Regions from separate parts of the Calidithermus terrae genome, predicted to be linked through region 2. Evidence: riboswitches for the same ligand, from Rfam matches in the RefSeq annotation. Region 2 holds a riboswitch; the other holds the start of a gene.
What was found. A riboswitch is a leader RNA that binds a small molecule or an ion and turns the genes downstream of it on or off. The one in region 2 is predicted to bind cyclic di-GMP.

Region 1: another riboswitch for cyclic di-GMP. It lies ahead of Mterra_RS13855 (S8 family peptidase); the one in region 2 lies ahead of Mterra_RS19130 (metallophosphoesterase family protein).

The regions. Positions count from the first base shown of each region.
Region 1 is NZ_QXDL01000126.1:5,578-11,426, forward strand. It holds gene Mterra_RS13840 (efflux RND transporter permease subunit) at 1-1,149, shown strand, start outside; gene Mterra_RS13845 (alpha/beta hydrolase) at 1,152-1,940, shown strand; gene Mterra_RS13850 (hypothetical protein) at 2,110-2,700, opposite strand; gene Mterra_RS13855 (S8 family peptidase) at 2,712-4,337, opposite strand; cyclic di-GMP riboswitch class II at 4,416-4,501, opposite strand; cyclic di-GMP riboswitch class II at 4,578-4,661, opposite strand; gene guaA (glutamine-hydrolyzing GMP synthase) at 4,772-5,849, opposite strand, start outside.
Region 2 is NZ_QXDL01000275.1:367-4,414, forward strand. It holds gene Mterra_RS19125 (ABC transporter substrate-binding protein) at 49-1,755, shown strand; cyclic di-GMP riboswitch class II at 1,872-1,955, shown strand; gene Mterra_RS19130 (metallophosphoesterase family protein) at 2,089-2,850, shown strand; gene Mterra_RS19135 (DUF3208 family protein) at 3,012-3,275, opposite strand; partial or broken gene alr (alanine racemase) at 3,345-4,048, opposite strand, start outside.

The DNA of each region.
Region 1 (5,849 bases), on a different contig from region 2:
GTCAAGGCCGCCGAGGGCGGCCCGGGGGGCGACGACTTCCAGTTCGTGCTCTCGGCCCCCACGCCCGAGCTGCTCGAGGAGCGCAACGCGAAGGCGCTCGAGGTGCTCTACGGCCTCGACTTCCTCGCCAACGTCTCCAGCAGCCTCGCCCAGAAGGCCAACGAGCGGGTGCTGGTGCCCGACGCCTCGGCGCTGGAGGGCACCGGCCTCACCCCCAACGACCTCGCCCAGGTGCTGCGGGTCTACAACGCGGGGGCGGAGGCGGCCAAGCTGCGCCGCTCGGGCCAGGAATACCCCATCGTGGTCAAGGCCGACCCCGGCCTCATCGGCAGCCCCAGCGCCCTGCTCTCGCTGCCGGTGTACTCCCCGAGCCTGCGCCAGTCGCTCCCGCTCGCGAGCCTCAGCCGCTTCGACAGCCGCCAGAGCCCCGCCACGCTGGCCCGCACCAACAACGCCTTCTCCGCCGGCATCACCGCCAACCGCTCGGAGAGCGCGACCAGCGGGGTCTTCCAGTACAGCCAGCAGATCGAGCAGGCGCTCGAGGAGGCCGGCGTCCTCGGCGACGGGGTGCGGCTGGAGAGCCAGGGCGGGGCCGCCTTCGTGGGCGACCTCGCCAGCACCGCGCCCATCGCCTTCGGGCTGGCGCTGCTGCTGAACTACCTGGTCATCGCCAGCCAGTTCAACGCCTTCCGCTACCCCCTCTACCTGCTGCTGCCCGTCCCGCTGGCGCTGGTGGGCGCCTTCTGGGCGCTATGGCTCTTCGGCGCGGGCCTCGACACCATCAGCGTGCTGGGCCTGGTGATGCTGATCGGGCTGGTGACCAAGAACGCCATCCTGCTCCTCGACTTCGCCGTGCGCCAGGCCCAGGAGAAGCCGCTCTACGACGCCTTGGTGGAGGCCGCCCGGCTGCGCCTGCGCCCCATCCTCATGACCACCCTCACCGTGCTGATCATCTCGCTGCCGCTGATCCTGGCGAGCGGGGAGGGCTCGGAGTTCCGCAAGCCGCTGGGCATCATCATCCTGGGCGGCGTCACGGTCTCGACGCTGCTGACGCTCTACGTGGTGCCCGCCGCCTTCTACCTCTTCGAGCGCCGCCGCTACCAGGGGCAAACCCTGCCCAAGACCCCGGCCCCCACAGCCACCGACTGACCATGAGCCGCAAAACCGCCCGACCCCAGACCCTCGTCGCCAGCCGCCGCTTCTGGCTGATCTTCTTCGGCCTGATGCTCTTCTTCGCCGCCAGCGTGGTGTTCTACGTCTGGCAGGCCCTCAAGCCCATCCCCCCCGCGCCCGAGGCCCTGGGCGCCCTCAGCAGCGACAGCGCCGTGAGGGTGGAGGCCAGGAACTGGGGCTACCTGCTGCGCCCCGCCGGGGAGGCCGCGAGAGTGGGCCTGGCCTTCTACCCCGGCGCGCGCGTGGACTACCGCGCCTACGCCCCGGTGCTGCGGCAGGTGGCCGCGGCGGGCCACCCGGTCGCGCTGCTGTGGGTGCCCTTCAACCTCGCCATCAGCGACCAGGACCGGGCGCGGGTGGTGCTCGAGGGCTACCCCCAGACCAAGTGGGTGCTGGCCGGCCACTCCATGGGCGGCGTGGCCGCCGCCAACTTCGCCGCCTCCGGCGACCCCCTGGTTCAGCGCTCGGTGGCGGGGCTGGTCTTGTGGGCCTCCTACCCCCAGAACGACCTCTCGAGCCGCACCCTCCCCACCCTGGCCCTCTTCGGCGGCAAGGACGGCCTGCTCACCGCCGAGGAACGCGCCCGCCAGATCCCCCGCATGCCCAAGGGCACCCGGGTCGAGGTGATCGAGGGCCTCAACCACGCCGGTTTCGGGGCCTACGGGGCCCAGCCCGGCGACCAGCCCGCCGACATCGGCCAACCCGAGGGCTGGCAGCGCATCGTACAGGCCACGGTGGCGTTCTTGCGGAGGGTCGATAGCCGATAACTAAGGGCCCGTAGCTCGTGGCGTGTGAAAAGTCGAGAGTCTAGGGCCGAGGATCGAGGGCCGAGGCGTCTTGCGTCTTGCGTACGACGTACGACGTACGACCCGCGTCCGGCGTCTGGCGTTTAGCTATCGACGATCGGCTATCGACTATTGACTATCAGCCATCGCCTCAGAACAACGTCAAGTCCACCCCACCCGGCCCCTCCGGCATCGGCGCGAAGAACCCCCGCGCCTGGCGCAGGTTGACCGTGAGGAAGGGGTGGCGCTCGAGGCACTTCGCCTGGCTGAGCGGCTGGCCCAGGGGGTAGACCTCGGCCTCGAAGAGGGGCTGGAAGGGCAGGGCGAGGGCCACGTACTGGTGGAAGTCCTGGCCTTCGGGGCCCTCGAGCCAGCCCACCAGCACGCTGTGAGGGTACAGCAGGGCCACCCTCCGGCGCTTGCCGCCCCGGACGGCCGGGGGCCGCCCGCCTTGCAGGTAGAGCACCCGCTCCTTGGGCAGGCCCATCGAGGGGAGCACCGCCAGGATGTCCTCGGCCCGGGGCGTCGCGGGGGAGTCGGAGCGGTAGAGGTTGACGCTGGCGAGGGGGAGAAGGGGGCTGTCGCCCTGGTTGAGCCAGTCGGCGGTGGAGGGCAGGGGCTGGCCCAGCGTGCCCTGCGGCAGGTAGATGAGGCCGTAGAGCTGGAGGTCGGCGAGGTAGAGGTGGGCTTCGTAGCCGCTGAGGATCTCGTCGGGGAGGGGTTGAAGCAGGCTCTTGGGCATGGGGACCTCCTCTAGTTGCACGCGGGGTTGGCGGGGTCAATCACCTTGGAAACGTCGATCAGGCCGTGGCCGGTCTCGGGCGAGGGGGCGGAGAGCTGGGCGGCGCTGCGCAGGCAGGAACGGACGGCCTCGAGCGTGGCGCTGCCCGCGCCTTCGGGGTGGAAGGTGCCGTGCTGGCGCTGGTTCTGGTAGAGGTGCAGCGCGACGGTGGCGCTGACGAAGGCCGCCGACATCGAGGTGCCGTAGGCGTTGCCCACGCCGTCGGCGGCCTGGCCGCCGTAGCTGGGGACGGCGGTGCCGGGGGCCACGAAGTCGAGCTCGGGGCCGTAGTTGGAGCCGAACCCGTTGCCCCACACGGCGCGCTGGCCCTGCGCGTCGGTGGCGCCCACGGCGAGGACGTAGGGCGAGGAGGCCGGGTAGCCCACGCTGGCGCTGCCGGAGTTGCCGCTAGCAGCCACCACCACCAGCCCCTGGGCGCTGACCTTAGCCAGCACGCTCTCGAGGTAGGGGTCGAAGGCCTGACCGGCCAGCGAGAGGTTGACCACCTGGGCGGGGGTGGGGTTGGTGAAGGCCCGGCCGCCGATCTCGGTCCGGCCGGCGGCGTACTCGAGGGCCTGCGCGATCTGGAGCGTGCCGGTGCGGCCCTGGGCGTCGAAGATCTTGATGGGCAGGACCTGGGCGAGGTTGTAGCTCACCCCGGCCAGCATCGAGCCGTCGTTGGTGGTCGCGGCGATGACGCCGGCGACCGCCGTGCCGTGGGAGTCGCCGCCGTGGGGGGCCACGGCGCCCTGGCGGGGCTGGGGGGCCTCGAGGCTAGCCCCCACCACGTCCAGCCAGCTCGACTGGGGGGTGAGGTTGGGGGCGAGGTCGGGGCGGTCGGTGAAGAAGCCGGTGTCGGCCACGGCGACCACGGGGCGCTCGCAGCCCGCGCTCAGGCCCTTCCAGGCCTGCTCGAGGCGCATCTGGGCGAAGAGCTCGTCCTGGGCGGGGTACTGGCGGTTGGCCGGGGGCACGGCGGCCAGGGCGGCCTCGTAGAGGTACTCGGGCTGGGCGTAGTCGGCCAGGCCCTGCTCGACGAGGGCGCGGGCCTTGGCGGCCTCCTGGCCCTGCGGCACCCGCACCACGCCCCAGCCGCCCTCCAGGCGCACAGCGCCCAGCTTCTGCAAGCGGCTGTCGCTCTGGCTGAACACCAGCAGGCGGCCGCTGGCGTAGGGGCGGTCGAAGCGGCCCAGCCCGGCGGGCCTGAGCGGCTCGGGCGCGGCGAGCGCGGCGCGGGCGGCGGGCCGGCTCGAGCTCGGGCAGCTCACGGAGGCCTGGGGCTCGACCGTGACGCTCTGGGTCTTGACCGCGCGGCCCTGGGGGGTGGCGAGCTCGAGGGTGAAGCGGTAGGTCTTGGCGGCGGTGGTGGGGTTGCCCCGCACCTTCACCGAGAAGGAGCGGTCGCGGGTGGTGAGGGGAAAGCCCGGCAGGGCGGGCTCGCTCGTGACGGTCACTTCCCCGGCGCCTTCGGCCTGCCAGAAGAAGGAGACTTCTCCCCCGCTCACCGGAAGCTGGGCGGGCACGGCCGTGAACTCGGCCTGGGTCTGGGCGACGGGCTGTCCGCAGCCCGCCAGGACCACAGCGGCGAGCCCGGCCACCGCCCAGAGCGGACGAAAGGTCGAAGAGCCAACGGTAAAGATGAGTGGGAAAAGCCAAGGTCCGTCAGGAACGCTTTTTCTGCGTTCGGCCGGTTGCACCACTGGCTCCCCGGTTCCCTTGGTGCCCACGTTGGGAAACACGGTTCAACGCCTCCGAACACCCTAAACGACGCCTAGGGCCAGGCTGGGAACCTGACCGGCGAGAAACGCCCACGGCGTGGCAAGATGCGTACGGAGTGGTTGTCTCTCGGCCGGTTGCGCCACTGGCTCGGCCTGTCCCAGGCGCCCAAATGCAGGACAGGCTTCGTCGCCTCCGAGAGGAGGTTTCCCTCCAGGTGCCGTTGTACCACATCCCTTAGGTGGGGAAATGGTCAAACGTCACATCTGGGGCGTTACTTTCGTGACTTGGGAGTGCCCTCCGGCACTGCCGCGCCTCACTCCCACTCGATGGTGGCGGGCGGTTTGGAGGTTATGTCGTAGACCACGCGCCCGACCTCGGGGACTTGGCGGGTGATCTTGCGGGCGACCTCGTCGAGGAAGTCGAGGGGCAGGCGGGCCCAGTCGGCGGTCATGAAGTCGGCGGTGCTCACCGCCCGCAGGCCCAGCACGTAGCCGTAGCTGCGCTCGTCGCCGATGACGCCCACGCTCTGCAGGGGGGTGAGCACGGCCAGGGCCTGAGAAACGCTGTCGTAGAGGTTCCAGTCGCGCAGGGCGCTGATGAAGATGTCGTCGGCGCGGCGCAGGACGTCGAGCTTCTCGGGCGTGACCTCGCCCAGGATGCGGATGGAGAGGCCGGGGCCCGGGAAGGGGTGGCGCATGCGGATGGGCTCGGGGAGGCCCAGGAGCAGGGCGAGCTCGCGCACCTCGTCCTTGAAGAGGTAGCGGAAGGGCTCCAGGAGCTCGAAGTTGAGGTCCGGGGGCAGCCCCCCCACGTTGTGGTGGCTCTTGATGTTGGCCGCCCCTTCCCCGCCCGCCGACTCGATGACGTCGGGGTAGAGCGTGCCCTGCGCCAGCCAGCGGCAGCCCTCCTGCGAGAGCTTGCGGGCTTCGGCCTCGAAGACCCGGATGAACTCCCGCCCCACGATCTTGCGCTTTTCCTCGGGGTCGGCAACCCCCTTCAGCGCCCGCAGGAACTGCTCGGAGGCGTCCACCACCCGCAAATTCTCGTCGCCCAGGGGCCGCAGGGCCTGCTCGACCTCGTGGCGCTCGTTCAGGCGCAGCAGGCCATGGTCCACGAACACGGCGGTGAGCTGCGAGCCGATGGCCCTCGAGAGCAGCAGGGCCAGGGTGGAGGAGTCCACCCCGCCCGACACCGCCAGCAGCACCCGGTCCTTGCCCACCTTGGCGCGGATGTCGGCGATGAGGGCCTCGAGGGTGTGCTCGGGGGTCCAGTCGCGGCGCACCCCGGCGAGCTCGAGGAAGTTCTCCAGCACCGCCATGCCCTTGGGGCTGTGCACCACCTCCGGGTGGAACTGCACCCCGAAGGTCCGGCCGTCGGGGGCTGCGACGGCG
Region 2 (4,048 bases):
TCGCTTGTGGCACAGGAGGAGATGAGGTTGAGAACGCAAACTACCCGCTTGTTGGCTGTAGGCGTGCTGTTGAGCGGCTTGGGGCTGGCGGCCGTGCCGGCCAACACCCTGCTCATCCAGCAGTCGGCGGACATCCCCACGCTCGACCCGGGCGAGACCTACGACACCTCCTCGGGGCAGGTCGTCGAGAACGTCTACGAGACCCTGCTGACTTATAAGGGCAAGAGCGTGGCCGAGCTCCAGCCGCTGCTGGCGACGTCCTGGAGCGCCTCGAGCGACGGCCGCACCTACACCTTCACCCTGCGCCGGGGCGTGAAGTTCCACTCGGGCAACGAGTTCACCTGCGCCGACGCGGAGTACAGCCTGCGCCGCAACCTGGTGACCAACAACCACAGCTCGGGCAACTGGTTCCTTTCCGAGAGCCTGCTGGGCACCGCGTCCAACGCCAAGGACGACCCGAGCATCACCTGGGCCAAGATCGCCGCGGCCGTGAGCTGCAACGCCAACGGTCAGCTGGTGCTCAAGCTGCCCAAGGCCGACCCCGCGCTCCTGGTCAAGCTGGCCTTCGCCGGCAACTCGGTCGTGGACAAGAAGCACGCCGTCTCCATCGGCGAGTGGGACGGCACCGAGGCCACCTGGAAGGACTGGGTTGACCGCGAGCTCACCGAGTCGGCGCTCTCACAGAAGCCCAGCGGCACCGGCGCCTACCGCCTGGTGCGGCGCGACGCCAACACCACCGTGCTGCAGGCCTTCGACGGCTACTGGGGCGGCAAGCCCAAGCTGCAGAACGTGATCGTCCAGATCGTCAAGGAGCAGGCCACCCGCCTCGAGGCGCTGAAGAAGGGCGACGCCGACGTCGTCGAGACCGGGCCGCGGCCGGTGCTCGAGCAGCTCAAGGGCGTGGCCGGCCTCAAGGTCATCGACGGGCTGCCCAACGTCTCGGCCGCGGTCATCGCGATGAACCAGAACATCAAGGACCCCGGCGTGCTGGGCTCGGGCAAGCTCGACGGCAAGGGCATCCCCGCCAACTTCTTCTCCGACGTCAACGTGCGCAAGGCCTTCGCCTACTCCTTCGACTACGACCGCTACATCAAGGAGGTCCAGCTGGGCAAGGGCCTCCAGCGCACCATGGCGATGCCCGACACCTACTTCGGCTACGACGCCAAGCTCAGGAAGTACACCTACGACCCCAAGCAGGCCGAGGCGGCCTTCAAGAAGGCCTTCGGCGGGCAGCTCTGGAGCCGCGGCTTCGTGCTCAAGGCCCGCTACCGCGCGGGCTCGGCGGCCTCGCAGACGGCCATGGAGATCCTCAAGACCAACATCGAGAAGCTCAACCCCAAGTTCAAGGTCGAGCTCGAGCCCAAGACCTGGTCGGACTTCCTCAAGGACTCCCAGGAGGGCAAGGAGGCCATGATCCTCGTGAGCTGGGCCCCCGACTACGCCGACCCCGACAACTTCCTCTACACCTTCTACGCCTCGGACGGCTACTACAGCCCCCTGATGGGCCTGAAGGACGCCCAGATGGACCGCCTGCTCGAGCAGGCCCGCGCCACCACCGACCGGGCCAAGCGCGCGGCGCTGTACAGCCAGGTCGGGCAGCGCGCCTACGACCTCGCGCCCTCCATCCTGGTGCCTGCCGGGCAGGTCTTCATCGTGCACAGCGACAAGCTGCGCGGCATCGCCGAGAATTACAACCCCATGTTCTCGGGCATCACCGGCACCTTCTGGAAGAGCCTGAGCAAGGCCGGGCTCTGAACGGCCTTCTGACCCAGGGTCCCCCCGCGAGCAGCGGGGGGACTTGCCTTCGAGGGGCATTAATCACAGCTTCCAGGGCTTCCTCGAGCTAAGGTGCGAGCTGGAAGGGTTCGCCTTTCCGCCTCGGAGGCGAGGAAGCCTGTCCTGCACTTGGGCGCCTGGGACAGGCCGAGCCAGTGGCGCAACCGGCCGAGTCGAGCAAACCCGCACCGCTGCCCTGGGCGTTGGCAGCCTGTTCGAGGTTTTTCGGTCGGTGAGGCACCCAGCCTGGCCGACCGTGCCTTAATTTCGGCCGGACCCCCCAACGCCAGCCAGGCCCTAGCGAGGCCATTCATGCGCATCGGAATTCTCTCGGACATCCACGCCAACCTGCCCGCCCTGGCGGCGGCGCTGGGCTGGTTGTCCAAGCAACAGCTCGACGCCATCGTCGCGGTGGGCGACATCGTGGGCTACGGCCCCCACCCCAAGCCGGTCATCCGCATGCTCCAGCGCTTCAACGTGCACTGCATCGGGGGCGGCAGCGACATGCGCGTGGCCTTCCGGGTGCTCTCCAGCGCTCCCCGCAGCAGCATCTCCGACCTCACCCTGCGCTGGACCATCGCCCAGCTCGAGGAGCCGGAGATCGCCTTCCTCAAGGGCCTGCGCTACCGCCACCGCGTGCCGCTGGGCAGGGGACAGCTCATGGCCTTCCACGGCACCCCCGAAGACCCGGAGGTCAAGATCGACCTCGAGCTCCCCGCCGCCGACCTGCTGCCGCTGTTCGAGCGCTTCGACGCCTCCTGCATCGTGGCCTCGGGCAGCCACCTGCCCTTCCAGCGCTGGCTGGGCGACCGCCTGATCTTCGACCCCGGCTCGGTGGGCCTGAGCCTGGGCGGGGCCCCCGGCGCCGACGTGGCGGTGCTCGAGGACACCCCCCAGGGCCTCAAGGTCCAGTTCAAGAAGCTCCCCTACGACACCGAGTGGGTGGCCCAGGACATGGCCCTCGTCGGCTTCCCCCCGCCCCTCATCGAGGCGATCCGGCAGGGCTCCTTCACCCCTTCCGACCAGCCCGCCTCCAACGCGACCATCGAGTGGGTGCCGGCGGTGCACGGGTAGGGTTGGCGGGCACGGGTCGTACGTCCTGCGCCCTACGTCGAACGCCAAACGTCGAACGCCGAATGCCGAACGCAAGACGCAAAACGCCGGTCGTGCGTCCTACGTCCTACGCCGTACGCAAAACGCAAGACGCAAAACGCAAGACGCAAGACGTTTTGGCCCTAGACCCCCGATCCTGGACCCTCGACAAACCGCGGAGCACGGGGCCCTAAACCCATCCCCCTTCTGGCGTCCGGCCTTAGGCGTTGGGCGTTGGGCGTGCCGTCCTGGAAGAAGGCGAAGGGCGGGCGCACGGGGTCGATGAGCAGGTGAACGGGGCCGTCCTCGAGCCCCTCCCCCAGCCGCGCGGGCAGGGCCTGCTTGGGGTCGAACTCGAGCGCTTTGGGGTGCCAGAGGTAGCCCTGGAAGAGCTTCACGCCCCTCATGAGCCCTCCGGCGCGCCCGGGTCGCGGGCGAAAGGCGAGTGATCCGGGTGATGCATGCCTTTTACGCTATCACGCGTCCGCGCGGGCCACTTCCACCCCGCCGCGCAGGTAGACCCGGGGCAGCCGCGCCGCCAGCCGCACCGCCGGCTCGTAGCTCACCGTCCCGGTGAGCTCGGCCCAGCCCCACAGGCTCGAGCTGGGGTGGAAGTCGGGGGTGACCACCTCGAAGACGGTCTCGAGGCTCACCGGCCCGGGGACGCGCACGGTGATCTGGTCCATGGAGATGCGGCCCACCACGGGGTGGTTGTGCCCCTCGAGCCGCACCGTGGCCCGGTTGTAGAGCAGGCGCGGCATCCCGTCGGCGTAGCCCACGGGCAGGGTGGCGATCCACTCGTGGCCCTGCGTGGTGTAGAGCCCGCCGTAACCGATGGGGTGGCCGGGGGGCAGGCACTTGACTAAGGTGGGCCGGGCCAGCAGGCGGGCGACGGGCTCCAGGCCCACGCCGGGCCACAGCCCGTAGAGCGAGATCCCGGGCCGGACGGCATCGTAGGCGGCTTCGGGGTAGTTCAGGATGCCCGCGGTGTTGGCGAGGTGGTAGAGGTAGCCCGCCCCCCACGCCGACCGCACCGCCTCGAAGTGCGCGATCTGGCTGCGGGTCCACGCGTCGTTCTCCTCGGCGTCGGCGAAGTGGGAGTAGTGCCCGCCGACCTCGAGCCCCTCCAGCCCCTCCAGCGCGGCCTTTACCCGCGCGGCGTCCTCCCAGGGGAAGCCCA